One region of the Providencia sp. PROV004 genome, then DNA from elsewhere that is predicted to be linked to it. Evidence: predicted binding sites of a transcription regulator. Region 1 holds the regulator's gene; each other region holds the start of a gene.
What was found. Region 1 encodes Fur, which represses iron uptake genes when iron is present. Its sites were predicted from a motif close to ATAATAATGAGAACNACTATCAA; they were not measured.
Positions count from the first base shown of each region.

Region 1 (8,213 bases):
GTCATTAGCATTGCTCACCGGCTAAATACGATTATGCACGCTGATAGGATATGTGTGATTTGCCAAGGAGAAGTACACGAGATGGATACCCACGAAAACTTACTCAAATCAAATGGTTTATACGCCAATTTATGGCACCAGCAGACACAATAATACGAATAAAAAAGCATCACGCTTATAGCAAGTGGTGCTTTTTTACCAAAAGCGCTCATTTTACAATCAATTAAACCCAATCATCATTGATGAAGCTATAGCACAAGGGGATTAGCTAGGGTATCATGGCGCGCTGAATTACTGGCACACCCTTTTAGCAGTTATAGACATGGCAAAAGAACAAACGGATCGAACGACACTAGATTTGTTCGCTGAGGAACGAAGGCCTGGGCGACCTAAAACAAGCCCGCTATCACGGGATGAACAACTGAGGATCAACAAACGCAACCAACTGAAACGAGATAAAGTGAAGGGATTGCGCAGAGTTGAATTGAAACTGAACGAAGACGCTGTCGCGGTATTGAATCAGTTAGCTGAAGATAAAAATATAAGCCGTAGTGAATTGATCGAAGAAATTTTGATGTCACAACTTGAACATGTTGATACATCAATACTCAAGTAACGTTATCTTGATAAATCACACAAATTTGACAGACTTAGCAACATTTTTTCGCCAAAATAAGGCGTAATATTCTATCTATTTTCGTTCTAAACGGGCTATAGAAGGCGAATTTTCACCTCTAGCTCTCTTAGAAAAACAAGAGGTTAATCACTTTATGGCAGTCATAGGCATTTTCTTCGGAAGTGACACAGGTAACACAGAAAATATTGCCAAAATGATCCAAGAAAGATTAGGCAAAGATGTAGCAGAAGTTCACGATATCGCGAAATGCAGCAAAGAAGATATTGAAGCTTTTGACATTCTACTTCTTGGTATTCCAACTTGGTATTATGGTGAAGCCCAATGTGACTGGGATGATTTTTTCCCTACTCTCGAAGAGATTGATTTCGAAGGTAAACTTGTCGCCTTATTTGGTTGTGGAGACCAAGAAGACTACGCTGAATATTTCTGTGATGCTATGGGTACGATCCGCGATATTATCGAACCACGTGGTGCTGTTATTGTTGGTCACTGGCCAACAGAAGGTTATCACTTTGAAGTATCCAAAGGCATGGCAGATGACAACCATTTTATTGGTTTAGCTATTGATGAAGATCGTCAACCTGAGCTAACTGATGAACGTGTTGATGCATGGGTAAAACAAATCTCTGAAGAAATGTCTTTAGCTGAAATTTTAGGCTGATAGACTACATAAAGAACCCTTACCCATAGATTACACCACTGTCTTACACAAAATGACCCCCCTAAGCCAGTGGCGTAGTCTAAAATAACCGATAAGGTATCCTAATAGGATAGGTTCTCAAGAGATTATCAAAATAATGAGACAATGCATGGTTTCTATTTTTATTTTCCATGCCTATAATTGTAAATCAGTTTAGAAGACAACTGTATTGATGTTAAAAATGTCTCATTATTGTTAAATTTATGATTTAAGATACAGGACAAACCCGCATGACAGACAACAATAAAGCATTGAAAAATGCTGGACTCAAAGTCACTCTTCCAAGATTAAAAATTTTGGAAGTACTTCAAGAGCCTGAGTGCCACCACGTCAGTGCGGAAGATCTCTATAAAAAGCTGATCGATATGGGTGAAGAGATCGGGTTAGCAACTGTATACCGCGTGTTAAACCAGTTTGATGATGCCGGTATCGTAACCCGTCACAACTTCGAGGGGGGTAAATCTGTATTCGAACTAACTCAGCAACATCACCATGACCATTTAATCTGTTTAGATTGTGGAAAAGTGATTGAGTTTACTGACGAATCCATTGAAACCCGCCAAAAGAATATCGCTGCTCGCCATGGCATTAAACTATCTAACCATAGTTTATATCTATATGGTCATTGCGCAGATGGTGATTGCCGTGACAATGCTGACGCACACGAAGCAAAAGAGTAATAGTATTCAACCATCGTTGATGAAACATCATGGTTAAAAATGCCAAAACCCTGATAATACAATTTTATCGGGGTTTTTTATTTTAAGTATTAATATTCCCTTTTTTACTCGATTAGTGATAATTGTTAGTAAGTAACTTAAACACAATTATTTATCACTGTATTTTAGCAACAATGCAAGATTTTTATAAAAACTATAATAGTTGCAATTCAAATCAAAACCCTTATATTATTTCAGAGATAAATATATTCCGTTATCTAGAATAATACTTTACATATCAAAGTGGTATATAAATAACATCATAGATGATTCCAAACATTTCATACTATTTAAAATTATTTAATTACCTTGCTATAATTTCAACTCCAAATTAGAGAGTTAATGATCCAAATGTAGTCATAACGTTAAATCATCATTTAAATGCGTAATTACATTTATTGACTAAACTAATTGAGTACTTGAGTACTTGAGTACTTGAGTACTTGAGTACTTGAGTAATTTGTAAGAGATTAACTGATGAAAAAAACCTATCTTTTTCTCAATACAAGTTTTTTCTTCTGGTTTCTTACTTTAATAGGGTGGTTTTTTAGCTATTCGTCTATCACCTTATTTTCGTTTGTATTATCAATACTGTTCTTGATCGTATACTTCAATCAAAAAAAGGTAAGTAAAATGTTCACCAAAAGACAAAACAAGCCCACGCCTACAGCGACGTCCCCTTCTATAAGTAATGAGCCTGAAGTGACTACAAAAATAGAAGAACAAATAACACTGTCAACTCCGACTATTAGTGAAGAAAAATCGAATACGATTATCTCTAGGGACGTTATTTTTGAAGGAAATATTACGTCTAATGAGCAAGTGCATATCTATGGGAAAGTCATTGGAAATATAACAGGAAAAGAAAATACGGTTAAAGTTATGTTAAACGGCCAAGTTACGGGAAATATCACCTGCAAAGAACTGGTGGTTAATGGTCGTATTGAAGGTGAATGCTTATCTGATACTATTTGTATTGAAAATAATGGGGAAATCCACGGTACTATCCATTACAGTAGTTTATCAATTAAAAAAGGGGGAATTTTATCTGGCCAAGCACAAGTTAAAAACCCACCCCATCAATCAGAAAAAGTTACCGTATTAAAAGATAAATTAAAACAAGATACCCTTATACTCAATGAAAGTGTAAATAACGCATCCTTGTAATCAAAAATAAAATAAGGTGAATAAATTCACCTTATTTTTAACTCTTAATATAAGTGTTTATTCTTGTCTTAATATTCCATTCAATATTAAAAATATATGGTAAGCCTTTAGCTATCAGGGCAAATGACTGCTATAGTTTCTTTATAGCAGTCATTGCTACTAAAGGATTTTACTAATTAGAATACCGTGAATGGCATCATCACCATAAATTTAATATCTTTTTCATCTTGGAAGATATTTCCGTAACCACCGCCATAGCTCGGAATATCTGTATGGTTATCATACTTGGTAAAATGCAGTTTAAATAGCGTATCTTTTGCTCGACCTGATTGTACGGTATATAAAATATCAAAGTTCCATGCACTTTCTTTTAAGCGTACATCCTGAGCATATTGGCTATTAGTACTTGGTTTAGCATCCCATCCATAAATATATGAGGTTCCAACCTTCCATCCAGCTAAGTCCCAATTTTTTAAATCATACATAACACCGGCCATAACGGCTTTTTCATTATTAGCATTCCAATCCGAACGGCCATCCCACCAAATGTCCATGCGACCATTTGATGTTGCCCAACCGGGGGTCATACGCTGCAGGAAATAACCTTGGTTACCTTTGGCTTTTACATAGGTTCCTTCTAATTTAAAATCAAATTCATCGTAAGTGTAGCCTAGTGTCATCGCTTGCAACCAAGCTAAACCGTCATAAACATCGTTAACTCCACCGCCTGAAACCTTATCTTTTGCACCATAAAATTGATAAGACATACGTAAGTCACGGTCAACAACAGGAACTGCATAGGAAACCTTGGCAAAATATTGATCCATATAGCTTTTAGCTTGCCCATATGCCCCTTCTAAGACTAAATTGTTTTTAAAGTCATATTTAAAGCCAATTGAGTGTAAATAACTGATCCCAGTTTCACCATCCGCTTCACGAAAGTCATACATGCTACGGTACCAAGGTGCTTTATAGCGGTCAGTCCACATATAGGACATGCTAAGTTCACCATTTTGCTCAAAATCAAACACCCCGCCTACCTCTAATCCGCGATATGTACCCGGCATATAGCTCCAGTGGGATGCGAGTATAGTTTGACCAGTAGGTTGAATATAGCCACCTCTACCCCAGAAAGGGCCATATTTCAATTTTGCAGCAGCCTTATAAAAAGTCACACCACTACGATCTCCAGTCCATTTTTCATCCCAACGTGATTTCGCATCACTAAAGCCGATTTCATTGGGTGCAGCTGGCCCACTATTAGATAACTCAATAGCGGTAAAACCCGCTAAATCTAGCCCGATGATGTCCTGAAAATAACCGGATGAGAAATCAAGACTGGCATTAAATGTTGAGTGTTTAAGATTATCCGCATACTTTTTATATTTATCGCTATTTGGGTCTAAATCTTTACGTGAACGATCGCGTTGCCAGTAGTAAAAGCCACCTGTAAGTTTTGAATCTTCAATAAATTGCTCCGCATGCATGATTGGTTGATAACCAATAGGAAGCATTGCTATTGCAATTTTTAAGACGAGCAATTTCCTGCCAGTATTGACATTTTTATTAACCATTCTTGTATTCCTCTAATATTTTTTAATTTTATTTTTCGGCCGAAATACGATTTAACTTTCCATTTAAATCTAAATATTCACAATGAGTTATATCTCTTGCGATGTATTTAGCCTATTTTTTGCAACGCGAATTATCAACACAGATACAGGCTTTGTTGCCAAAATATGATCAACGGCACATTAATTTTAATTAACTGTCATTATCACCGATGATGACCTTGCTAAAAATAAAAAGTAATTGATTGATAAATATAAAAAATATGCATGGGATACGTATAAGGAAGTGTTTAAGAAAAAATCAATAAATTAACTAATTGTTCCTTAATTTCGTCTATTCTGCAGGAATTCGCTAAGTTCTATCACCACATTGACCTAATTGCCTTAAAATAGATCAGATTACTGAGTCAAATAATTAGGATAAATGTTGTTATGCTGAAAAATAACATACACAGCTATAAAATTTCTCAATAAATAATCAAATAAAATGTACAGCATTATTAAGAAAAGCACCGCATTATCATTTGCTATTATGAACTCTCCTTTTCAATATAAAGAGTTCGTAAATGAAAATAGACTTAACAGGCAAACGCGCATTAGTCAGTGCATCAACAGCTGGAATTGGTTATGCAATTGCTAAAGGCCTCGCTAATTGTGGCGCAGAAGTTTTGATTAATGGCCGTAACAATATACGTGTTAATGATGCCGTTTCTCTGCAGCGACTGCCGAAGAAGTCGCGAATATGGTAGTTTATACCTGCTCTAAACAAGCCTCAGCGACTTCCGGTGCAGCCTTACGTGTTGATGGTGGCGTTATCGATGACATTGTGTAATTCGAGCATTCAATAATATTGCCTTATTGTCACAGCAAAACTAACGGGGTACAGGCTACTGCACCCCGCTGTATGAAATAAATACTCGTTTTGATAATTAATATTTTTCGAATAATGCCTGAATTTGCTGAGGATCTTTAGTCTGAGTTAAGGCTAATTGCAGCAATACGCGCGCTTTTTGCGGATTTAACCTTTCTGAAGCAACAAAACCATATAAGTTATCATCCACTTCGGCATTTCTTGTCGTATACCCTGTTGGTACACGGCTTGAGCGAACGACAACCACGTCTTCTTTCGCTGCTTTTGCTAAAGCGTCAAAGACAGTCTTATACATATTACCGTTACCCACACCCGCGCTTACAATTCCTTCAACCCCTTCTTCTCTCAAGGCTTTCACAGGAGCTGCTGATGCATTGGCATAGTTATAAACGATACCTACCGCAGGGAGCTTTTCGAGCTTACTGACGTCGAATGCCGCTTTGTCACTACGAGGTTGCGCTGCTTGGAAATAAGTAACTTTACCATCATGAATAAAGCCTTCTGCCCCACTATTAACGGCATCAAACGCTTGTACTTCAGTGGTGCTCATTTTCATCACATTACGGCCTTGCACGACTTTATCGTTCATTGCCATCAAAACACCGCGCTCTCCAGCAGACTTATCCGTCGCTAAAACGACTGCATTATACAGGTTCAAAGGACCGTCAGCGCCTAAAGCCGTTGACGGTCGCATTGCACCAACCAAGACAATGGGCTTTTTACATTGCGTGGTTAAATCAAGGAAGAATGCCGTTTCTTCTAAAGTATCAGTCCCGTGAGTGATTACAAAACCATCTGTTTTATCACAATCTTGGTTAATTTTTTTCGCCAGTGCCAGCCAAACTTGGTCATTCATATCTTGCGAACCAATATTCACCAATTGCTCACCACTTAAATTAGCGATTTTTTGGTTTCTGGCACCGCATTAATTAAAGCATCAATCCCTACTTTACCCGCTTGGTAACTGGAGGATGTGGCTGAATCACCACCACCTGCTATCGTTCCCCCTGTCGCCAATACCGTAATATTCGGTTGAGCGATAGCGGATACGGCAAACAGTGAAACCAATGTCGCCAAAAGCGCTTTATTTCTGTTTTTCATCCTATTTTCCTTTCATTAATAAACTTCGGTTATTATGTGGAATTGTGCTGAATTTTATGTGACCTATACAATTATTTTAGGATAAATAATGAATTTTAAGATGATTTATCTATGAATGAATAAAAAGCGTGAGGCTTGCAGCAAAAATCCGTATCATAGCCCGTTTGAAACACTCTATTCACAAGTGACTGACAATGAGCCAAACTTTTATTCCCGGCAAAGATGCCGCTCTTGAAGATTCCATTGATGCATTTCAAACCAAATTAAAGAAATTAGGGTTTGATATTGAAGAAGCCTCTTGGTTAAACCCTGTACCTAACGTTTGGTCTGTACATATCCGCGATAAAGCGTGCCCACTTTGCTTTACTAATGGTAAAGGGGCGAGCAAGAAAGCTGCATTAGCCTCAGCGCTTGGTGAGTATTTTGAGCGTTTATCAACGAATTACTTCTTTGCGGATTTCTACCTAGGTAAATCTATTGCTGAAGGGGATTTTGTCCACTACCCTAATGAAAAATGGTTCCCATTAACCGAAGATGATAGCTTACCTGAAGGGTTATTAGACAATCGTTTGATTAAGTTTTATGACCCCGACAACGCCTTAGCCGCCAGCCAATTAATTGACTTGCAATCTGGTAATGAAGAACGCGGTATTTGTGCACTGCCATTTACCCGTCAATCAGACAACCAAACCGTATATATTCCAATGAATATTGTTGGCAATCTCTATGTTTCTAACGGGATGTCTGCGGGCAATACAGCCAACGAAGCTCGTGTACAAGGACTTTCCGAAGTCTTTGAACGCTTTGTAAAAAATAAAATCATTGCTGAAAGTATTAGCCTACCGGCTATCCCAGCAGACGTCATGGCACGCTACCCTGCGGTAGTTGAAGCGGTTGAAACCTTAGAAAAAGAAGGTTTTCCAATTTTCTGTTATGACGCATCACTCGGTGGCCAGTACCCTGTGATTTGTGTGGTGTTATTTAACCCACAAAATGGGACTTGTTTTGCCTCATTTGGTGCTCACCCCGACTTTGGTGTTGCCCTTGAGCGTACCGTCACGGAATTACTGCAAGGCCGTGGCTTAAAAGACCTCGATGTGTTTAATGCACCGACCTTTGATGACGAAGAAGTGGCTGAGCACACGAATCTTGAAACTCACTTTATTGATTCAAGCGGTTTAATTAGCTGGGATCTGTTTAAAGATGATGCCGATTATGCCTTTGCAGATTGGAGCTTTAAAGGCACAACTCAAGAAGAGTTTGCAACACTTATCAGTATTTTCAATACATTAGATGCTGAAGTCTATATTGCAGATTATAACCACTTGGGTGTCTACGCTTGCCGAATCTTAGTCCCAGGTATGTCTGATATTTACCCAGTTGAAGACTTACATATCGCCAATAACGCGATGGGCGCTTATTTACGCGACACCATTATCAACCTACC
Region 1 is NZ_CP042859.1:3,195,806-3,204,018, forward strand. It holds partial or broken gene FVA69_RS21745 (type I secretion system permease/ATPase) at 1-153, shown strand, start outside; gene ybfE (LexA regulated protein) at 323-616, shown strand; gene fldA (flavodoxin FldA) at 771-1,298, shown strand; gene fur (ferric iron uptake transcriptional regulator) at 1,568-2,017, shown strand; gene FVA69_RS14630 (bactofilin family protein) at 2,690-3,223, shown strand; gene chiP (chitoporin ChiP) at 3,400-4,797, opposite strand; partial or broken gene FVA69_RS14640 (oxidoreductase) at 5,361-5,507, shown strand; partial or broken gene FVA69_RS21415 (SDR family oxidoreductase) at 5,510-5,626, shown strand; partial or broken gene ansB (L-asparaginase 2) at 5,724-6,766, opposite strand; gene ycaO (30S ribosomal protein S12 methylthiotransferase accessory factor YcaO) at 6,961-8,213, shown strand, end outside.

Region 2 (8,213 bases), 410 kb from region 1:
CCGGTTGTATTAGCAGTTTCTTACAGCTTATTAAAAGCTTGGATGAACGAAGTCGCTGTTCCGAATGAAGACTTAACAGAAACTGAAAAGTTTCTAGAGGAAGAGTTTTCGATTAAAAAGTAGTATACCGCCAATTAGTCGCAGGTATGTTTAAGCTATACATGCTTGCGAACTTAATAAATCTAGTTCCATTAATATTTAGAAACAATATTTAACATTCTAACGTTAGTATTTAGTCTAATTTATGTTAACATAAATCTATTGAATTAATTCTCTTTAAGTAACAATGAGTAATATTAATATTGAGAGTGTTCTTAATGATTGTATAATATGAATAGTTTAATATTCAATTATTGAATCATATGAATCTAAGAAGCCGCGCCCTTCCCCCTTTAGGCGTTGCTTTATTAACTGAATTGCTGTGTGTAGTCTTTGCCTGTCAGCCCATGATAGGCTTTTTTTTTATCTTTATTTAATATGAATACTATTCATGTCATAATCAGAACATCACTTTATAATTATTGATTAACATCAATTTTTGTCATTATTATCCGTTATAATACTCCTTTGGCGTTATATAATTAATTAACTTACGTTACTCTTATTTAGCATATACTTGCCTGTTAAATTTAATACGCATAATAAGGGTAATTATATTTAGCTTATTGTTTGTTTATGCCTAAAAAGCATTACACAACCACTTATTCAAAACTATTTAATATCAAACTACCTATTATAGAATTTATCAATTTCTATAATAGGTAGCTTTGATTAAGTAAACACAAAGGCTGAATGCTATTCACATTCAGCCTTGATAATTAAAAAACTAAATAGTTATTGATTTTCAGCTATCGTTAGCCATGTTTGCACAACGGTGTCAGGGTTTAAAGATAAACTATCAATACCTTCATCAACCAACCATTGAGCGAAATCTTGATGGTCGGATGGCCCTTGCCCACAAATGCCTACATATTTATTTTGGCGTTTTGCAGCCTGTATTGCCATGGATAACATCGCTTTCACGGCATCATTTCGTTCATCGAATAATTCAGAAACAACACCCGAGTCCCTATCAAGACCTAATGTTAACTGAGTCATATCATTCGAACCGATAGAGAAACCGTCAAAATGTTCGAGGAATTGATCAGCCAGTAAAGCATTTGATGGGATTTCGCACATCATAATAACTTTTAAGCCATTTTCACCACGTTTCAAATCATGTTTAGCCAATTCTGCAACTACGGCTTCCGCCTGTGCAACCGTGCGAACGAATGGGATCATGATTTCAACATTTGTTAGGCCCATGGTATTACGAACACGTTTAACCGCTTCACATTCCAATGCAAAACAGGCACGGAAGCTATCAGACACATAGCGCCCTGCACCACGGAAACCTAACATTGGGTTTTCTTCTTCAGGTTCATAAATATCCCCACCGACTAAGTTGGCATATTCGTTTGACTTGAAGTCAGATAAACGGACAATAACGCGTTTTGGCCAGAAGGCTGCGGCTAAAGTCGAAATTCCTTCGGTTAATTTACCGACATAAAATTCAATCGGGTCATCATAACCTGCCATCATTTGGCGAATTTCTGCTTGTAGCTCAGGAGATTGCTTATCAAATTCCAGCAACGCTCTTGGGTGAACACCAATCATACGATTGATGATAAATTCAAGCCTAGCTAAGCCCACGCCTTCATTAGGTAAACAAGCAAAATCAAATGCACGGTCAGGGTTACCGACGTTCATCATAATTTTGACATCTAGACTTGGCATATCACTCACTTCAGAGCTGTGAATTTCAAATGCAAGTTTACCTTCATATACAAAGCCTGTATCGCCTTCAGAACAAGAGACAGTCACCTCTTGGCCTTCTTGCAAACGGTCAGTCGCATCACCGCAACCGACAACGGCTGGAATACCTAACTCACGAGCGATAATCGCAGCATGGCAGGTGCGTCCACCACGATTGGTAACAATCGCAGCCGCTTTTTTCATGATTGGCTCCCAATCAGGGTCGGTCATATCGGTAACGAGTACATCCCCCGCCTGAATTCTATCCATTTCACTCAAGTTATGAATAACTTTAACCGCCCCTGAGCCAATACGATGACCAATTGCACGCCCTTCAACTAAAACTTGTCCTTGTTGTTTTAATTGGTAACGCTCCATCACTTGTTGATTAGAACGAACGGTTTCTGGCCTTGCTTGAACAATATACAAACGCCCATTATGACCATCTTTTGCCCACTCGATATCCATTGGGCGACCGTAGTGTTTTTCAATCTGTAAAGCTTGACGTGCAAGTTCTTCAACTTCGTGATCAGCCAAAGAGAAACGATTGCGTAGAGCCTCTGGCACATCTTCGATTTGTACTTGTTTACCGTGCTCTTTACTATTGGCATACACCATTTGTAATTTTTTTGAGCCCAGTGTACGACGTACAATCGCAGGGCGGTTGCTGGTTAACGTTGGTTTATGGACATAATACTCGTCAGGGTTCACGGCGCCTTGTACCACCATTTCACCTAAACCATACGCAGAAGTGATAAATACAACTTGGTCGAAACCTGATTCAGTATCAATCGTAAACATGACACCCGACGAGGCTAAATCTGAACGTACCATGCGTTGAACACCCGCAGAAAGTGCTACACCGCGGTGGTCATAACCTTGGTGAACGCGATATGAAATCGCACGGTCATTAAATAATGAAGCAAAAACGTGTTTAATCGCAACTAAGACTGCGTCTATCCCTTGAACGTTAAGGAATGTTTCCTGTTGCCCTGCAAACGAAGCGTCAGGCATATCCTCAGCCGTTGCCGATGAACGGACAGCAAATGAGGCTTCCGCTTCACCTTCTGACAGTTGCGCGAATGCATCACGAATATCTTGTTCCAACTCCTTCGTCAGCGGTGTATCAATCACCCATTGACGGATCTGAGCACCTGCTACAGCCAGTTGGTTCACATCATCAATATCCGTTTCATCTAGCAGGTTATAAATGCGCTGATTTACACCGCTCTGCTCCAGAAAATCATTAAACGCCTGTGCGGTTGTCGCGAAACCGTTAGGTACGGATACTCCCAGATCAGATAAGTTAGTGATCATTTCACCGAGAGAAGCATTTTTGCCCCCAACACGGTCAACATCATTCATCCCTAATTGGTTATACCAAAGTACATTACACGGAGTGAGGCCATTTGTGGACATTGAAAGCGATCCTTTTATAGCAATTTAGTGACAGAGTACAAATCGTAAAAAATCTCGTTGGCGAAAATTCGCCTCGTGAAATAGACTAGCACAGACACTAAGAGAAGATGGACTGGTGAATCGTTCCATCACTGAAGAAAACTTTTTTGTTCTAAAAATCGTTCAAAAAATGGCTATAGTTCCCCCTATAAACTAATTTTTAAACTTTAAACAAAGATAATATCTCCCAATATCCAGTGATAAATACAATAAGAGACAAATAATGATGACCGAATTAGGAGCAATGAATAATATGGCAAGCCAAGTTCAACGCACAGTTTTTTTTATTTCTGATGGAACAGCGATCACCGCTGAAACTTTGGGGCATGCCGTACTTTCTCAATTTCCGCTGTCATTTATTTCTTATACTCTGCCGTTTGTCACAAGCGAAGCTCGCGCGCAGGAAATTAAACAAAAAATTGATATTATCTTCCAAGAAACGCAATTGCGCCCTTTGGTGTTCTATTCGATTATCTCCCCCGAAGTAAAGCAAATCATCACTCAAAGTGCCGGGTTCTGCCAAGATATCGTTCAGAGCTTAGTCGCCCCGATTCAAAAAGAAGTCGGCCTAGAACCTGAACCCAAACTTAACCGAACCCATGGTTTATCTATGCAGAATATGAATCAATATGATGCACGTATCGCTGCCATTGAATATACACTGGCTCACGACGATGGGATTTCGTTACGAAACCTGGATCAAGCCCAAGTGATACTGATAGGGGTTTCACGTTGTGGCAAAACACCAACAAGTCTCTATTTAGCGATGCAATTTGGTATCCAAGCTGCAAACTACCCATTTACGGCTGACGATATGGATAACTTACAGTTACCAGCCGCATTACGCCCATATACGCATAAATTGTTCGGTTTAACTATCAGCCCTGAACGGTTAGCTGCCATCCGTGAAGAGCGCCGTGAAAATAGCCGCTATGCTTCCATAAGGCAATGTCGTATTGAGATAGCTGAAGTTGAAGCTTTATTTAGACAAAATAAAATCAATTACTTAAATACAACTAACTACTCTGTTGAAGAAATTTCCGCAAAAGTGATTGATACCATGGGCTTACAAAGACGAATCTTTTAATGAATACAAATAAAAAAAATATTCATTCCAGCTAAGTTGGAGGTTGAAATTACGCCACATTCGTTTATTGTGATCTTAATCACTTATAGGGCATACGCCTATTAAAGTTCTTTGAGAAAGAAAATGCACAAAACTGATGAATTACGTACTGCGAGAGTGGATAGCTTAATTACCCCACAAACTCTGGCTGATGAGTTTCCTATTTCCCAAAAAGTCGCTGAAAACGTGACAGCGTCACGAAAACGCATAGAACAAATATTATCCGGTCAAGACCCGCGTTTACTGGTTATTGTTGGCCCTTGTTCGATTCATGACATCGATGCGGCTATTGAATACGCTAAAAAATTAAACGCATTAAGAGAGCATCATCAAGACCGTTTAGAAATCGTCATGCGAACTTACTTTGAGAAACCACGTACTGTCGTGGGTTGGAAAGGGTTAATTTCTGACCCAAACCTTGATAATTCTTGCCAAGTTAATACCGGTATCCGGTTAGCTCGTAAATTATTAATTGAAGTTAACCAATTAGGGTTAGCCACGGCAACCGAATTCCTTGATATGGTCACCGGGCAATATATTGCAGATCTGATTAGTTGGGGAGCAATAGGTGCTCGCACAACAGAAAGCCAAATTCACCGTGAAATGGCATCCGCATTATCTTGTCCTGTTGGTTTCAAAAATGGCACAGACGGTAATATTAATATTGCCATTGATGCAATAAGAGCTGCAAAGGCACAGCATATGTTTTTATCACCAGATAAAAACGGGCAAATGACCATTTACCAAACTAGTGGTAATCCACATGGTCATATCATTATGCGTGGGGGTAAACAACCTAATTACACTGCCGGTGACTTAGCCGCAGCTTGTGACAAACTACGTAAATTTGAATTAACAGAGCATTTAGTGGTCGATTTCAGCCATGGTAATTGCCAAAAAATTCACCGTCGACAACTCGAAGTTGCTCGAGATATCGCTGAACAAATAAAAGATGGTTCTACCGCTATCAGTGGTGTAATGGCAGAAAGCTTCTTGGTTGAAGGCTCGCAAAAAGTGGTTTCTGACCAACCTTTGGTTTATGGTCAATCAATTACCGACCCATGCCTTGGCTGGGAAGATACCGAGCAACTTATTGAAATTCTTGCTCAAGCTGTTGAATCACGCTTTAAATAAACCCAATAATTCCAAAATTCTTCTATTACAAGCCCTTTAGTTTCGTTCACTAAAGGGCTTCTTTATATTTAAATCAGAAATAATTATTATTTAAACATAATCAAAACGATATAATACTCTAATTAATCAAATAAAATAGAATTTTAATCCAAAAAAGTCTTGACCCACCCCACACTAACGATAATAATTCTCACTACGAACTAATTTATGCGTTCGGTTTCCTGTAGCCCAGCCCGACTATCCGCTACAACATTACAGTGCTAAATAGTTCTAACAAATAAATACGCTACGCGAACACTTATTGCATGCCACCCAGAGATTTTATCCAGGCAGCCAGCAAATTTTGAAACCAAAGGAAAGGATTTCCTATGCTGTTTAAATCGATGCCTACATCAACTCATCAAGAACATAAAATACCACTCTCCGCTATTGCAGCTACCATTATAATGACAGGGTTTAACAACACAGCCTTAGCTGAAAATTTATTACCCGCAAAAGCAGTATCAACAACGGATACCCGCGACATTATTCACGTTTCTACCTCACCTTATGACTTAGAAAAAATTGCTGTTGCAGAGAATGTTGAGGTTATTGATGCCCAAGCCCCCGAACAGCAAGCCGCCACATCCGCCCTTGATTTATTAAAAGGCCAACCTGGGGTGTTTGTCTCTGGTTCCAATAGTACTTATGGGCAAAGTATTCAAATGCGGGGCTATGATCCCCGAGGCGTAAAAGTAACCGTTGATAATATCACTCAGGACTTTAATTCTGGCCTATATGATGCAACATTTATTGACCCAACTTTAGTAAAAAAGGTGTATATCCATAAAGGTTCCTCTTCGATACACCATGGCGGTGGCGCTTTGGCGGGGGTAGTCTCTTTCAAAACATTAAATGCTACTGATATTTTGAAACCCAATCAAAATCTAGGTGGCCGTATTTTCAGCGGTATAGATCACAATGAACATAGTTACTATGCAGGAGGAACACTATTCGGGCGTCTCAACACTCTTGATACATTAATCAGCTACAGTCAACGCAAGAAAAATTTGATTGGCTCACCTGATTTTGCACACATCGATAATCATGAAAATATTCATAATTGGATGCTAAAAACCACATGGGCAGCGACTCCCTCTTACCTTTTAGCAATTCAGTTAAAAGATTATCGCAATGAAAGCTTAGGGGTGAAACAACCCAGTAAACCAACAACCAAAGAGCGTTATCCGAATACACCACATGAAAGAAACAGTCGCCAATTTGATGTCGCGATAAGCCAATACTTTACCCCTAAAAATAGCGTTAACTGGCAGGCTGAGTGGGATATTTACTATAGTGATTTATCTCTAGACCAAACTGACACGGTCAAGATCACCACAAAACCCAAAGAGTACGGTACAGAAAGGCGAAATCAATACACCTATGGAACTAAATTCGCCAATAGCTTCACCATTCCAATGTATCGCTGGGCAAATCATCATATCCAAAGTGGAGTTGAGTATTACGCACAACAACAAAAATCAAACCAATATGCGATTAGCTACCCGACAGCGTCATTAACTAATACTTCAGGTTGGCTAGTCAATGACATGACATTACAACACTTACCTATCACGTTCTCTGCGGGCACTCGTTTTACACGATATCAAACAGATAGCACGCGCATAGCTAAAAATGCTCATACTAATTGGTCGTCACGTTTTGCTGTCAGTGCCACCCCACAACACTGGGTAAATATTTTTTCTTCTTATTCGGAAAGTTACCGCACCCCACGCATGAGCGAGCTGTATAACAATTCAAATCATTTCACGATCCCTTTCATCGGAATGAAATCAGACTTCCGCCCTTCCCCGGAATTACTACCGGAAGTCAATAAAACTATAGAAGCAGGGGTAAAACTCAGTTTCGATGATCTGCTAATAGCGAGGGACTCTCTACATTTTGGTTCAACTTATTTCTATACAAAAGCCAAAGACCACATTGCTCTTGAAGGAGAATACGAAGAAATATTTAACATAAGAAAGTTTAGAACCGAACATTTTCCGAAAGAACTTTATTTTGTAAATATACCTTCTGCCACTATTCGCGGATTTGATAGTTTTATCCATTACAAAACACAATGGTTTGAGCTTAATCTCAGTCACAACCTAACCCAAGGTAATGAAGATGGCTCACATTATTCCCTTTCATCAATACGTCCTGAAACCCTAGTTGCTCGCTTCAATGCTCCCGTACTTGAGACAGGAGTCAATATCGGCTGGATCGGCGAATTTACGGGAAAAACTGCATTTGAAGGTAATGTAAAATACCAGTTATCACACCATAAATCGGATAAAGGCTTAGACCGCTACCACAAAGAGGTTATTCAACAGGCAGGTTATAGCCTGCATGATTTTTATCTCAACTATCAAGCCGACCAATTTATTAAAGGCCTCAGCTCAACACTAACGATGAAGAACGCATTCGATAAACAATATGTTTCTTCAATGGGTGTTCCTCAGGAAGGTCGAAATTTCCACCTTAACGTAAATTACTCATGGTAACGCATTAAAAATCGCATGTTATCAACTGGTTTGGCTAGTATTTAAAATAAAACAAATCAGTTGATGACTTTCTCCCGGCAATCTTAATTTTTCAAGGAAAAATTTGTGAACTCAAACCTCTACAATGATTACCAACAAATTCAAAAATCACATTCTAA
Region 2 is NZ_CP042859.1:2,787,124-2,795,336, forward strand. It holds gene ydiK (AI-2E family transporter YdiK) at 1-123, shown strand, start outside; gene ppsA (phosphoenolpyruvate synthase) at 835-3,213, opposite strand; gene ppsR (posphoenolpyruvate synthetase regulatory kinase/phosphorylase PpsR) at 3,476-4,339, shown strand; gene FVA69_RS12565 (3-deoxy-7-phosphoheptulonate synthase) at 4,463-5,512, shown strand; gene FVA69_RS12570 (TonB-dependent receptor domain-containing protein) at 5,881-8,055, shown strand; gene FVA69_RS12575 (hemin-degrading factor) at 8,161-8,213, shown strand, end outside.
Region 2: FVA69_RS12570 (TonB-dependent receptor domain-containing protein) is a predicted target of Fur. The motif match lies at 5,690-5,712, and genes of this name have one in related genera.

Region 3 (8,213 bases), 270 kb from region 1:
AAGTTTCATCTTCAACTTAATGGAAGGTCATAGCATGGTTATTCAAAAAACATTACCGATAGATAACGATACAATCAAAAAGGTAAAGGCGGCGATCAATAAAAGAAAGTATGCACATGCCAACGAAATAAGTCTGTTATGGCAACACGCATTAAAATCATCATCAGTCTGTAGTTGGGGGAAAGTGATGTTGATTTCTATAATAGGTGGCCTTGTTGTCACAATAGCCACTTCTTTGTAGCAAGGGATATTAAAAAGAAGAAATCGAGCCGATAGCCCGATTTCTATTGGTTGTTTTTAATAACTAATTCAGCTAATTACCAATAACCTAAGAATTTCCACCAAACGCTACCAATGAAGAACCAAATGGCTAAGTTAACCACACTCATGACAAAACCAGTTTTCCACCATTCAGCAAGAGTGGCATAACCTGACCCAAAGATAATCGGGGCTGTTCCTGTACCATAATGTGTTAATGACATCATTAGTGATGATGAGAATGCTAACGTTAAGGCCAATAACATTGGTGGAGCACCAAGCGCTAAACCCGCGGAGAAAAATGCCGCATACATTGCCGTAATATGCGCCGTTGTACTCGCGAAGAAATAATGGGAATACACATAAATTAAAACAAGAATTAACATTCCCCATACCCAGCTAATGCCCATTCCATCAATGGTTGCACCAACTGTTAATGACATCCATTTAATGAGACCGAGTTTTCCTAAGAAACTCGCCATCATCACTAAAGCGGAGAACCAGACAACCGTATCCCAAGCCCCTTTGTTTTTTAGCACGTCATCCCAATTAATGACCCCTGTCGCTAATAGAATACTCAACCCAATAAAGGCAGCAGTGGTAGCATTAACACTATATGCAGGCCCAAAAATCATTGCAGGTACACCGGCCCACATCAAAAGTAATAACCCAAAAACACCAAGCGTTATTTTTTCAGGCAATGAAACTGGGCCTAATTGCTGCAAACGTTCTTTGGCGAAATTTGGTGCATCCGGTGTTGAGGTAATTTCTGGTTTATACATAAAATAGATAACCAAGGGCATTAATATTAATGACACGATGGCTGGAACAAATGCGGCAATAGCCCACATCCCCCAAGTTAATTCATTTTCTTGGCTAGTCTCGCTAATTATCAAGCTAACAATTAATGGATTGGGGGCTGTCGCCGTAATAAACATTGCGGAAGTAATCGGGTTAATATTGTAGTTAACGAGTGATAAGTAGCGCCCTATTTTACCTGCGGTTCCATCTTCGGCCTTTGACCCAAAACTATCTGAAATCGAGCGCATAATTGGGTGAATAATTCCCCCACCTCGCGCAGTATTACTTGGTGTGACAGGAGCCAAAATTGTTTCTGCTATTGCCAATGAATAAGCAATACCCAATGTTTTTTTACCAAATAAAGAAATGACATAATAACCTATCCTCGCCCCTAAACCTGTTTTATTCAAGCTCATGGAAACCATGATAGAAATACCAATTAACCAGATTAGGTCATTGGAAAAACCACTTAAGGCATCCGCAATTGCCCCTTTGGTTGATTCAGGATTAGTGACTCCTGTAGCTGCAACTAATGAAATTGCGACAATAGAAACACCCCCTATCGGTAAAGCTTTACCAATAATGGCAGCGATTGTGCCGACAAATAATGCCAAAAGGTGCCACGCATTTGGATTAACACCTTCAGGAACAGGAATTAAAAACCAAATAATTAATGTTATTGCGACTGCGATTAGAGTTGGAACAGGTTTTAAAGGTGTCAGTTTATTCATAAGGTTATCCATACACGTTTAAAGATGGAAATACAGAGTAATTTCAGTTATATATTCTAATTTTATCTTTAGATTAACAATATATAGCTCAAAAACCTTGATATTTATCAGTACGTAGATTTTTTTATGATAAAAACTCAAACTAATTTGTAACAATACGTAATATATTATTTCAGCAATTAATCTTCTGATATATCTTGCACACAAAAACAAGCTTATTCTTACATTAATAAGAGTAAGAATAAAACTGGGCTTATTATTTGCTTTTTTACTAGGCTAACAGCACATAAACTCGCATTTTTCTTCTAATCAATTTTTTTCTTAATATACTAAAATTTCAATTATTTTTATAGAGCGTCATCAATTTATGATTGCTGAATCGAATTAATAAAATAAAATCAAGAAATATTCTAAATTGTGTTGAATATATAAAAAATTATAATAATGATAACAACTGATTAAAAAACGCACACTTTACTATTGAACCCATACTCTCTGCTTAATTTATATTAGTTATTATCTAATCTGATAATGCTAAAAAACACTTATAGTGATTATCCTTTGTTCTCATACTCTTTTTATCACTAATCTAATATGAGTAACAAAGCCCATCTAAATATGACTAATAAGGAAATAAAATGTCTACTGATAACATTTACACCACAAATGCTCAACGCCCATGTATTGTGTTATGTACGACCAATAGCCATGAAAGTGCAATTAAAATAACTCAACATTTGTTAGCTAATCGTTTAGCTGCATGTATTTCTCTACTCCCAGAAATAACATCAGTTTATCTATGGCATGGTAATATCACACAAGATAAGGAGATCTTACTATTGATCAAAACGACTCAAGGAAATCAACTCAATTTATTTAATGAGATAAAAAAAATACACCCATATGAAACCCCAGAACTCATTCGCTTAGACCCAAGCCAAATTGAAGATAATTATCTACAATGGCTGATTAACTCTGTTAAATAATAGATGTTCATCTAAATTGAATAACTAAAACGCTATAAATTGTGAGCTAATGTCGTTTTTGTATAAATTAATTCAACTGGTCGGCTATGGTTTACCGTAAATTAATGTTATATAAATAGGCTCGCTTTATATTTATTTTCCCTCCTTAAATATTTGGAGGTTTTTTTTGTCTAAAATTGACTAGTGCATATTCCTTAAACCCGAAGAAAAAAGTCATAAAAAGCGCAACTAATAAACAACACCGCACACTATTTTATTTAAATTATCATAAAAATTAATCTATTAAAGCCATATAATGAATTCTATATTACCTTAGGCTAATATAAACCTAAGGTAATAATCACGAAATTAACTAAAATGTTGCTTCGACGCCAAGTCTAAACGTTCTTCCTGGGATAGGCATATAAATCACAGTTCCTGGGTCAAATGCATAGCGATTAGTGAGGTTATCAATGTTAAAATTCACATGAATATTTTTCGAAACATGATATTTGCCTAACAAATCGAATGTAGTGGTTGAATATAGCTTAGTTACTGGGGCCGCAGCGGTTCCCACTAGCCACTCATGAGGGTAGTCTTTGCCTGAGTTATAACGAACTCGCAAACCTGTTTGTAGTTTTTGATCAAACATTTTCACCCCAACAATACCGGTCACAACCTTTTTCGGTGGAATACGTGAAGGCGATAACCCCCAAGCAAACCCAACTGAATTACATGCCGTTGGAAGGCGACCTAACTCCATTTCGTCTCGTGAACATAACTCAGAATTGTTATAAAATGTCGCATCGAAGGAACCAAATGCATAATTAGAATCGTATTTCAGTTCGATTTCATAACCTGCGAGCTTGAAACTATCGTAGTTTTTCATCACGATATAAGGGTGATATACGCCCGTTGGGTTCACTCCTTGAGAGAGATAGCCCTTTATATCATTATTAAAATAAGCCACACGTAATTTAGCATTATCTTCATCAAATATAAGATTTTCTTTTTCTAAATTCATTCCAACTTCAAATGATTTAGCATGTTCTGGTTTTAATGGAACATCAGGAGAATAAGAGTAGGTTTGCCCTGATGCTGTGGTCTCGAATAAACTCGGTTCTCTATAGCTATCAGAATATTTGGTATAAATATCAAATTCGTCAGTCACATGAAAACGTAGCTCACCCATTAAATCATTTTTCGGACCGTAGCTAATACTTTTACCTAAAACATGGTCATCAACATCAAAAGCGTGAATACGCCACCCGACTAAAGTACTCACCCATTCCCCTTTGTATGCCATATTGGTAAAGGCTGATTTATTCGTTCCTTTAGCATTACGCGTTACAGGATCTAACTCCTCACCGGGTATGGTTCCTTCTGGCGTCCAAATCGGTTGATAGGTTTTAGTCAATGGCTTTGATTTTTGTTGCATATATTCCACACCATAAGTGATATCGATAGGATAATCTGCAAACTCAGACGTATTTTCTAAGTTAAAGCCCATTCGTTCATCGGTATAGCGATGCTGATATTGATTACCGTAGTGCGCGGTAACATCATCCGTTGTGCCATTACGTTGTTTAAATTTACCTTTTGTCCACCAAAGGCCTAAATTCATGTCTACCCATAATGAATCGGGTTTATAAGAATAGTTTAAAGAGGCAGTATCAATATCTGCGCTACCTAATGACCACTGCGGCATTTTCCCATCGAATTGGTACCAATACGCCGCTAAAACCTCGCCTGCTTTTTGTTCATGATGTCGGTAATTTAATTCAATACTTGAGTATGGGTTAAGATAAATATTAGTTTTTAATAATGTTGACTGACTTTCATAGCTGGTATTAACGACTTCTTGCCCAGGTTTAATAGGAGCATCTGTATTTGCGTATTTATGATAACCATTTTTACCGGCAAAGAAGTTCCCTTGTTTTCTATCACTATGAGCCAACAAAATGTCAAATTTATCATTTCGATATGCAACCCCAGTCGTGATAGAGCCATTATTAAAATGTGAATTCTTAACACCGTTTGAAACACGATACCCAGACTCGCCTTTTTCATCTGAAGCGATAGTCGGGCGTCGGTTATTATTGTAAATATTCCCCTTAAATAAGAAACCAAATTGGTCACCTTGAGGAATAATACTATTTGCTGATAATGTTTTTAATTTAACCGTACCTCCGATGGCTCCTCCTGAGAATTTACTCATCGAAGCCCCTTTTTCGATCTCAATTGTATCGATTAAATCCATATCCACATAAGTTCTATCTGTACTTCCTTGGTAACCACGCCAAGTGTTGGTTGATTGCAAACTGCCATCAATGATAATGGGAACTCGACCATTACCTTGTAAGCCTCGAATACCGATATCCAGTGCACCCGCTTCATTTCGTGCATTATTAACTTGCAATGAAGTTTCATTGGCAAATATATCTGAATTGGTCGTTCCTCTTACGGTAGAAATATCATTGGCGTCTATTTGCTTGCTATTTGACTTTATTTTGCTGGCTGTGACGAGAAGTTTATCTTTTTGAGTTGTGGTATTGGTTTGATTCGCTAATGCTGTGCTTGAAGAACATATAATAATTAAGCTAATTATGTTTTTATTTTGAAATATCATTTAAGTAATGCCTTCATTAATTAATGATGATTAGATAGACGTGAAGAAATAGCGTATAAAAGATGTGAGGATACATTTTTTATACTTTTCCATTTATGCATTTAAAGTAAATTTAAGTGCTATGCCATAGATGTAACTAGTTCGAAAAACCTTATTTATTGAATGGTTACGTACTCATTTCCCTTGTGAATATTATTAAGCCTTGGAATATACACCAATGATAATAATGATCAAGATCATAATGAATATCATTTGCATTATCATTAATATTATTGGTGTTAATTGACTTACCTTTATTCTTTAATCACATAAAAAAAGCGACTGATATGAATATCAATCGCTTTGTATTTAAAAATTGCGTGAATAAACTAATCTCGTAATGGCTGTTTTCTCACTGGCCTATCACCTGCAACATAATAATCTGCATCACTTGTGGGTAATGGAGGACGGTTTCGAATTTTATCGGCAATTTTCTCCGCGATCATGATGGTCGTTGCATTTAAATTCCCCGTAATAATCAACGGCATAATCGATGCATCGATAACCCGTAAATTTTCAATACCGTGAACTCGCCCTGCACCATCAACTACCGCCATATCATCATGACCCATTTTACAGGTTCCGCATGGGTGAAAAGCGGTTTCTGCTCTCTCGCGGACAAATGCGTCTAGCTCTTCATCCGTACTAATCTGTTTTCCAGGGCTTATTTCCTCTCCGCGATATGGGTCAAGTGCAGGTTGAGCCATAATTTCACGGGTAATACGAATAGCAGCACGGAACTCTTCCCAATCCTGTTCCGATGACATGTAATTAAACAAAATGCTCGGATGTTGCCTTGGGTCTAAAGATTTTAAGCGAACACGACCTCGACTAGGCGAGCGCATTGAGCCCACATGAGCTTGAAAACCATGCTGATTGACTGCATTACTACCATTGTAGTTAATCGCCACAGGCAAAAAGTGGAATTGAATATTTGGCCATGCAAATTTTTCACTGGTACGAATAAATCCACCGGCTTCAAATTGGTTACTTGCTCCAATTCCAGTACCTTTAAATAGCCATTCGGCACCGATTTTGGGCTGATTAATCCATTTTAATGCAGGATATAATGAAACAGGCTGTTTGCATTCATACTGCAAATACATTTCAAGGTGATCTTGCAGGTTTTGCCCAACACCGGGTAAGACATGGACAGGCGAAATATTAAATTCAGCTAAAACATCTTCAGGCCCCACGCCAGAGCGCTGCAAGATTTGCGGTGACGCAATCGCCCCCGCGCACAATAATACTTCTTTACGGGCTTTCACCACCGTAGGTGCCGTGCTCTGGCCTTGGTAATACTTCACACCAACCGCTTTTTTCCCTTCAAACTCAATGGTATCTGTTGTCGCATGTGTCACAATGGTGATATTTCTTCGCCCTTTCGCTTGGTCCAAATACCCTCTTGCGGTGCTAGCACGTCGCCCTTGTGGTGTGACTGTGCGATCCATCGGACCAAAACCTTCCTGTTGAACCCCATTTAAATCATCTGTTTTTGGATAGCCCGCTTGTACACCAGCTTCCACCATCGCATGGAATAACACATTATTGCCATTCTTCGGTGTGGTCACACTAACGGGACCATCTCCACCGTGGTAATCATTAGGGCCAATATCACGCGTTTCCGCTTTCCTAAAATAAGGTAAACAATCGAGGTAACGCCAGTCTTCTAACCCTGGTGCCTCTGCCCAACCGTCAAAGTCTAGAGCATTCCCTCGGATGTAACACATCCCATTAATCAATGATGAGCCACCAAGCCCCTTTCCACGTCCACACTCCATGCGGCGGTTATTCATATGCGGTTCAGGGTCAGTTTCATAAGCCCAATTATAACGTCGCCCTTGTAATGGGTACGCTAATGCCGCTGGCATTTGTGTGCGAAAGTCGAACCGATAATCCGGTCCACCTGCTTCAAGGAGCAGCACAGTAACATCAGGATCTTCTGTCAGGCGGGTAGCAAGAACGTTACCGGCTGAACCAGCACCGATAATAATATAGTCATAGACCATTGTTATCTCCTCTGTTTCAGTCAAATTAAAATGATGTGATTAAAATACGGATGAAAACTCCCCGAGTTCTACTTGGATAGATTTGATTTGCGTGTAATTTTGTAGCGTCATAATGCCATTTTCACGACCAACGCCGGAATGCTTATATCCGCCCACAGGCATTTGAGCAGGTGATTCACCCCATGTATTAATCCAGCAAATTCCTGCTTCTAATTGATGGATAACCCGATGTGCACGCGTTAAATCTTGTGTCACGACCCCAGCTGCAAGCCCATATACGCTATTGTTTGCACGAGCAATCACTTCATCTTCTGATTGATAACTCAAAATACTCATGACAGGACCAAAAATTTCTTCCTGCGTGATCTGCATTTCATCATGGCAATCGGTGAATACCGTTGGTGCAACATACGCACCTTGCGCAAAATCACCTTCCATTAAGCGTTCACCACCACACAATAGTTTCGCGCCTTGCTGTTTACCTAACGCAATATAACGCAATACATTTTCCATATGAGCAAAGCTGACTAATGGCCCAAAGTTAGTATTTTCGTCAACAGGTGAACCTATGTTAATCCGAGCTACACGCTCAATGATCTTGTCTTCAAACTGCGATTTAAGCGATTCAGGAACAAAAACCCTTGTTCCATTGGTACACACTTGGCCTGAACTATAAAAATTCGCCATCATGGCAATATCCGCGGCTTTATCTAAGTCTGCATCATCAAAAATAATGAGAGGTGATTTACCACCTAGTTCCATCGTCACCTCTTTTAATGAA
Region 3 is NZ_CP042859.1:2,924,064-2,932,276, forward strand. It holds gene FVA69_RS13230 (anion permease) at 318-1,790, opposite strand; gene cutA (divalent-cation tolerance protein CutA) at 2,429-2,776, shown strand; gene FVA69_RS13240 (TonB-dependent receptor domain-containing protein) at 3,129-5,384, opposite strand; gene betA (choline dehydrogenase) at 5,753-7,432, opposite strand; gene betB (betaine-aldehyde dehydrogenase) at 7,472-8,213, opposite strand, start outside.
Region 3: FVA69_RS13240 (TonB-dependent receptor domain-containing protein) is a predicted target of Fur. The motif match lies at 5,626-5,648, and genes of this name have one in related genera.

Region 4 (8,213 bases), 2.3 Mb from region 1:
AAAGCGCGCCACACACCGGTTTTACCGATTAACCACGCCCCACCACCACAGCCCAGTACTAGTGTGACTATCCCCCCTGCCATGCCCATTTTACCAATTTGCGCTAATGACCAACCCGCATCATTTAGGAATAGTTTGGCTAAACCAAAACCGGAAACAGCCGTCACCGCAGAAAGCAAAGTTAATAACAATAAACGCGGAGCACCACGACGTTTTACCGTTTTTAATAGGCTCGCTTTTTCGTTCATATCCTGTGTTATTGATGGCGTTTTTAATGGACAGACACTAATAAACAATAAACTGAGTAACGGCACGCAGGCTAAAACCCCCAAAGCAAGGTGTTGGCCTAAACTTTCACTCATGATCATCAACCCTGCGCCACCAATAAAAAAGCCCGCCATCACCCCTGCTATCTGTACCGCATTGATCTTTGATAACATTGTGCCACTGACCTGCTCCGCAGCCATACCATCTGTTGCAATATCTTGGGTAGCACTGGCAAGGGAAGCGGCAAACAACAATACAATGCAGGGTAAAGCATTCTCAACCGATAACCCGATGGTGCTTAGTGCGAACATCGTTATCGTGACAATAATTTGCATTGGAATAATCCAACTTTTACGGCGACCTAAACGATTCCCCCAATGGTTATCAACAAACGAAGCCCATAAAAATTTCACCACCCATGGCAAACCGACTAATGGCAAAAAAGCTAATGCTTTCAGTTCGCCTCCGTCATGGCGTAAAAAAGTAGGTAATGCATCCATTGCTATCCCCATCGGTATCCCTTGCGCAAGATAAAGTAACCCCAACGTCACCACTAACTGTTTATTTTGTAATAGATCTTTCATACTCACTCCGCGCACGTTTTGCTGTGCCTGACAATTTTCGACAACCGAATAAAATACATAAAAGCCCTATTCCGCCACATAACAAAACGAGATTGATACGAGAAAAAGGCAACGAACTAAACAGATAGGAGGCTATAAATGCGAATAGCAACAAAACAGCGGAGAATAAAAGGCATGCCTGCAAGCTCAACTGTGCATTTTTGCAGAGTAAACTCGCTATACAGGCTATCCCCCAGCCCATAAAAAAGTGCATTGGTAGCAAAGCAGTGAACCATGGTATTAGCGCTAATAGTGCGCATGCGGACAACAGCAATCCACCACAACTGCCCACAATGAACCTTGCCGCTAGGCTATAATTTCTTTTCCAACACCATATGGCGAGGCCGACAGAAACCAATATCAGCCCACTCACCCCTGCGATAAAATGCAGATAACTCAATGTATTACTTATTTTAGGTAACCATTGATATTGCCCATAGTGCAAAGGTTGGATGGCGATAAAAGCACGTGTCCAAATACCTTGCTGTGCAGAATCCCGCACTGCAACTAACTGGCGCTTTTTACTATCAAATTGATATTGTTCAAAGTTAGAGGTAGATAACTGTCCATTACGCACACCGCCAATCACCCACGTATCACCTTGCTTGAACAAGATTTGAGGGATAAAGCTAGGGACTGTTTGCTGTAATGCGCTGATTGCCGCAGTAATCGAGCTTTCAGCCACGGGAACCGGTGTTTTCAGTGGTTTAAACTCGCCCATCAAGGTTTTCATGATAATTTGTGGATTATCCGGTGCAGCCCTTTCACCAAGGGAAACCGTTCCTAGCGCCCCTAGGCCTGATAATGCTCCGGTAAACGCAAATAAAACCAGCCACGGATAACACCATAGGCCAAGCCAGCTATGTAAATCATGGAGAAACACTCTCAAGTGTGTAACACGCGGCAAGCGCACCATTGTGGATATTCTGCGGCGTTGTATCACTAGCCCTGTGATTAACAAAACGGCGAATGCAAAACCAAATAAACTGATAAAAACTCGCCCAGGAAAATCCATAAATAAGTTTTTATGTAATGTTACTAGCCACATTGTCGGGCTGTTTAAGGCAACCAATTCACCGTTAATCGCGCTATAGCTTAATTCACATCTTCCCATACCTTGGCAAAAAGTGATCTCAGGATTATGCTGCTCAGGCAGCTGGATCATGGTTGCACTTGGTTGCAACGCAAGAAGCTGTTCGAGTGGTAATAACTCACCTGAAAGTGGCACATTGTTCCACCATAACCGCAATGCATCACTACCTAAGCTCCAACACCCTGTGAATAGGATCACAAACAGAAAAACGCCAAATAGCGCCCCCGCACTGCGATGTAATTGGTCTAAACGACGAGTGAGAGGCTGTTTATGCTTCATACCCACCCCGCCATCATTAAAAAAAGCAGCAATAGCCACCAGCTATAGCTACGTACTAATAATTTTCGCCAATTTAGTGCACTGAAGTTATAAACTAATAATCCCATCGTGATGATAACGCTTAGAAATATTGCACCATATACGCGTTCGAGCGGATCTGCTGATGGATAAAAACGTGCTATCAACATTGATAGCACGATCCCACCGAACAACGTGCCAACAACTGCTAGGCAACTGACTAATTTCATTAAAAATCAGCCTTCAATGTAAACATTACATTACGTGGATCACCATAGCGGTTATTCCATTGTGGAGAGAAGAGTCCTGAGTAATAACGACGGTCGAACAAGTTATTAACATTAACCGCTGCCGTCCATGTCTCATCGATTTGGTAACCTAAGCGGGCATTAAAAATGGCATACCCACCTTGACGCAAGGTTACATTACCATTGCTAGTGCTGTAGGCGCTTTGCGCTTGCATACCACCGCCCAAGCTCCATTTGCGCTCATTCCAAGGTAGGTCATAGTTAGACCACACGCGTAGCATATGACGAGGGGTTAAAGTGTTATAAGACTCCCCTTGGTGCTGGCTGTCATCACGGTATTTCGTATCCGTATAGGTATAACCCACCGATACATCCCAGAAAGGTGTTAGATAGCCAATACCTTCAAGCTCAAAACCTTGGCTACGAACTTTACCACCACTAATGAAATAATTGTTAAAGCCCCCTGTTGGGTGTGCAGGGTCAATTTGTGGGTTATTTTTAATATCAATTTGGTAAATAGCACCTGATAGGTTTAATCCGCCGTTGAATAGCGCGCCTTTGACACCCGTTTCAAGCGTTTGCCCTTCAACAGGCTTGAGCATTTTTCCGCTCCACGTTTTTCCTGTTTGTGGCTGATAGACTGTTGAATAGCTGCTATACCATGACCATTGCGGCGTAAAATCCCAAATCACACCACCGTAGGGAGTAAGGCGGCCATTTTCGGTGAAGTTTGCTGTTGGTGTTTTGACATCCCACCAGCTATCACGCACCCCCGCAATAACAGTAACAGGTTCGATCACTTTGATACGTCCCATCCCGTATAGACCCTTTTGCGTCGTTTTGGTTGGCCCTGCGGAGCTATAAGCGCCAACATTAGGTTTTGGTACACTGTGAGGGTCCCAACGATACACGTTCACTGGTACATTTAAGGCGGGGTCTAAATCTGCGCTATATTGCTTTTCACTGGCATGTGAGTAACTTGCACCGACAACTACATCATGGGTTAACCCCCATGCGTCTACCTTACCGTTTAAACTGGTATCTAAGCTGGTTTGTTCGTTACGGAATTTATACGCTCCCCCCATTAACATTGCACCATCACCGGTTACAGGGTCGATATTTCCCCATGCTCCTGCGTACAATAATCGGGCATTTACATGTTGATACTCTGCGTTAAGCTTATATTGCCAATCATCATTGATTTTATGTTCAATACCCGCAAATGAACGGGAGGTATCCCACTTGAAGCGGTCCCAATCCACATCTAAATAGGTTTTACGTGGTAAATGTAAATCACTGCCATCTTTACCGAAAGGAACACCTGCCATATTGGTAACAGAATCAATTGTTTGGAATTGTGCCCCCATACGCAGTAAAGTATCTGGGGTAACATCGATGTCAACAGTACCGTACATCAACCGTGTTTGTTGGTCAGAGATATCATAAAAATAGTCTTTATCTTCCCATGCCATGACAAACCGCCCACGCACTGAACCTGATTGATTCAGTAGGCCCCCAACGTCCACTTCTCCACGATAACGATCCCAACTTCCCGCACTTAAGCTCAACTTGGCCATATTTTCTTTTGGCGCATGTTTTCTTACCATATTGACGGTTGCGGCGGGGTTTCCCATACCATGTAAAAGGCCGTTCGACCCGCGAAGAATTTCAACCCGCTCATATACCGCCATATCTTGAGGAGAACTGGCCATGTTACCTAATAGAGCTGGCACACCATCAATTTCAAATGAATCAATCTGGAAGCCGCGCACATAATAAGCCGTTGTTAACTTCACATAGGGCGCACTGGTTACCCCTGTTGCACGTTGCATTACATCATCAAGCGTTTGTAGGTTTTGTTTTTCAATTTGCTCTCTATCAATCACGCTAACAGATTGCGCCACTTCCCGTGGTTTGAGTGCAATTTTTCCGAGTGTTGTCACCCCCGGTGCAACATAGTCATCATCAATCTCTGAAGATGCGGTCACTTGTATAACATCCTGTTTCGGTTGCATAGGTGCTGCATTCACCATCGCAGAGCAACTCACTGTTGCACACAAAAGGGCACAAGGTGTTAAGCGGAATTTTCCGCGTGACTTAATGTTATAAACGGACAGCATTTCCCACCCTAAAAAAGTTAAATGATAATTGTTATCAATTTAACAATTAATGTAATGGGATACTTTCGACCGCCGGAATTTGTCTATCGTTATCCGGCTACACACTGTTATTTTTTGAGTTGATTAGGTGAAATGCCAAAACGTTTGCGAAATGCAACGGAGAAATGAGCGGGGGTATAGCCGACTTGGTAAGCCACTGTTGAGATATTTGCATCATTCATACTCAATAGCTGGAAAGCTGTTTCCAAACGGGTCTCCTGCAACCAGCCATAAATACTATTGCCAAATAATTGGCGAAAGCCTTGCGTGAGTTTACGGGTATTGACCCCTAACCGTTTAGCCAATTCATCTAAACTGGGTGGGGATTCCATTTCCTGAATCAATATAGTTTTTGCCATATGCAAGATATCAATATCTCTCTGGCGTAGTACGCTCATAACAGGCGTATTTGTATGAGATAGCGAATGATGTAAGCACAGTGCCGTAATTTCAGACACTTTAGCGCTTAAATAGAGTTGGCGTAATGACGAATGAGTTGGGCAAGCAAATAACTGATGAGTGATCGCCAGTACACTCGGTGGAATAACCAACTGTAATAGCTTTGGGGAACGAGGATGATAACAAGTATCTGGTAAACTTAATTGTTGCATTTCCAACCATTCAGGAGAAATATCTATCATGGTGTATTTCATGGTTTGCTGGCCATAAAATTGATTATTCAATAGATAATTTTGCGAGCTGCTCGATAAAATCAAAGAAGGTGAATTGACTTCAACATTTTGTCCCGCGCTACTACGGCAACCCATTGCTCCTTGATGGATAGCCACAATTTTGAGCCCAGCGGCTTGTTCTTCTTCAATACCTAAATCACGGTTAATCAGAAACTCACCGCGGCGGATCCGGATAAATTCACCAACAGATTGTTCTTCACGGGCTGAATGTGCTTGTGTGAATTTATCTTCAATACGCTGCTGCATAGGGCTCTTACCTAGACGAATAAATAAACAGTTATAGTGGCAAAAAAACACCAAGATAACAATAATTATCATTCGCAATAAAAAAGAGGAGATTAATTATCTTAAATTGAAGATTTGACTATAGCTTTTAGGGTTCAAACGCAAATAAAGAATCAATGTTACTAATACAAAGACCACATGCATTGCCCATACCCATGTAAAACTCTGGCTGACTTGATGTAACCAAGCCGCCACTAATGGCCCAAATGCAGCAATAATAAAGCCACCAGCCTGCATCAACGACGTTAATGCGCCTGCGCTAACGGGATGAGGAAGGTGATCTAAAGCCGTAATAATACTGAGTGCAAAGCAGCCGCCTAACCCCATGCCTAATAGCGCCACCCACAAAAGTGGCACATCGCTGGCAAACAGCATCAGCCCAGAAAAACCAAGTGCTTGGCAACTGAGCGTGACTATCAACCAAAAGCGACGATCAATATTATGCGAAGCAAATACAGGGATCATTAGCGCAGATAACGCCTGAAACACCGTTAATATGGCAACAAACGTGCCACTTTGTGCAGCACTCATTCCCTGCTCTTGGAAAAAAGGTGCCAACCAAGTCACTACGGTACCATAACCCGCATTAATCAGCCCAAAACCTGCCATCAATAACCATGCTCTCGGCTTTCGTAAGAACACCAATACTGAAACTGATTCTACTTTTGAACTCCGCTCTGTATGTACATTCGCCCAAATAGCCAACAACGCCAGCAAAGCTGGGAAGGCAAGCCACGCTAAGGCACTCTGCCAATGGCCTGTCATTTCCTCAACTAAAGGGGTGAGCTGTGCGCCAATTGCTCCCCCCGCCATTAACGTGGCGGAATACAACCCTGTCATCATCGCCATTTTTTGGGGGAAATTCGCTTTAATGAGCCCAGGAAATACCGACTGAATATAAGCCGCCCCCACACCACATAAAAAAGCCGTTAATAATAAAGCCGCACCATCAACAACAAAGTAACGAGCGAGTGAACCGACTAGCAGTAATAGCATTGCAGTACTGATCCCTGCACGCTCGCCTATACGTTGGTTTAACATCGGTACAACCAATGCCCCAACCCCCATCAACAACATGGGTAACAAGGTTAAAAGCGAAATGCTTTGATAACTCATCCCTGTCGTTTGAATGATATTGTCGATAACAGGCCCTGGGCCCGTCATAAAGGGCCGTAAATTCAACCCGACTAAGACAATGGTCAGTATCAACGCCAACGAAGATGGTGCTGTTTTACTCATTTAGATTGCCGTTCCCACCACTGTTGGTACAGGGTGCTGCGCATTTCACCGTTGGGCTTTAATTGCTCAAACCGTAAACCTGATTGTTGTTCAGGCGCGACTCTCAGCGCTTTTGCAATGGCATCCGTAGAAAGCCCAAAAGGTGCGGCATCATCGTTTGAATAGGCGTAAACGACCCGAGAGATACCCGCCATTCGCATGGCAGCAAGGCACATGGGACAAGGCTGTCCACTCGCATAAACCACACAGTCATCTAATTTCACGCGGCTTAATTTTTGCCCTGCCTGACGCAGCGCCATCAGCTCTGCATGGGCAGTTGGGTCATTGAGCTCAAGCATCTGGTTGACGCCACTTGCAACGACTTGCCCATCACAGACAACAATTGCGCCAAAAGGTCGTCCGCCAGCTTGCACGTTTTCCATTGCTAAGTTGATAGCTTGTTGCAAAAATTGCGTATCCGACATTATTTCGCTCCCGAATTCTCAAGAATTTCAATCAAATTACGGTAACCTTTGCTTTTTGCCAACGTCAACGGTGATATCCCCGAGCCATCCGCTAAATTGACATCTGCGCCGCCTTTAATTAATTCAGTGACAATTTGTGCGTACTTATCGCTACCATCACCCAAAATAATCGCCTCAATCAGTGCAGTCCAACCCAACCGATTAACGTGATTCACATCAACCCCTGCATCAATCAAGGTTTTGACCGTCGTTACGTGTCCGCGTTCTGCCGCAGGGATCAACGCAGTTCCCCCGTAGCGGTTAGTACTTTTTAAATCAGCCCCATTTTTCAGGGTTAATAATAAAATATCTTGCAGCCCACGCGCCCCTGAATAAAGGTACGGTGAATCTTGCATGTTATCCTTCGCATTCACATCTGCACCGCGCTCAATTAAATAGCGCGCCACATCCACACGGTTTTCATGGGTTGCCGCCATCAACGCAGTACGTTGGCGTAAATCGCGTTGTTCAATATTCGCGCCTTGCTCAACCAAGGATTTAACAGCTTGTAGATTACCTTGTTCAGCCAATGACACCAAAGAATCAAGTTGTGAATTCGCCATACCTTTCACCATAAATACCAATGAAACTATAAGAATGCTAGCTAAGTGAAACAACCATTTCCCACGTAAAAAGAATGTTTTCATGATTAATCTCCCCGATGACTCTTTAATCTACTGAAAAAGTATGCTATTTAAAAATTAAATAACTAAATGATAGGTATTTATAAAATGAATCCATTGCTCAATCTTGTTTTGTTGAAAACCTTTGTCACTGTTGCTGAAACAGGGAATTTCACCGTGGCTT
Region 4 is NZ_CP042859.1:934,969-943,181, reverse strand. It holds gene FVA69_RS04105 (RhtX/FptX family siderophore transporter) at 1-851, opposite strand, end outside; gene FVA69_RS04100 (PepSY-associated TM helix domain-containing protein) at 829-2,262, opposite strand; gene FVA69_RS04095 (hypothetical protein) at 2,259-2,510, opposite strand; gene FVA69_RS04090 (TonB-dependent siderophore receptor) at 2,510-4,648, opposite strand; gene FVA69_RS04085 (helix-turn-helix transcriptional regulator) at 4,756-5,625, opposite strand; gene FVA69_RS04080 (cyanate transporter) at 5,722-6,903, opposite strand; gene FVA69_RS04075 (nucleoside deaminase) at 6,900-7,367, opposite strand; gene FVA69_RS04070 (ankyrin repeat domain-containing protein) at 7,367-8,053, opposite strand; gene FVA69_RS04065 (LysR substrate-binding domain-containing protein) at 8,138-8,213, shown strand, end outside.
Region 4: FVA69_RS04090 (TonB-dependent siderophore receptor) is a predicted target of Fur. The motif match lies at 4,670-4,692, and genes of this name have one in related genera.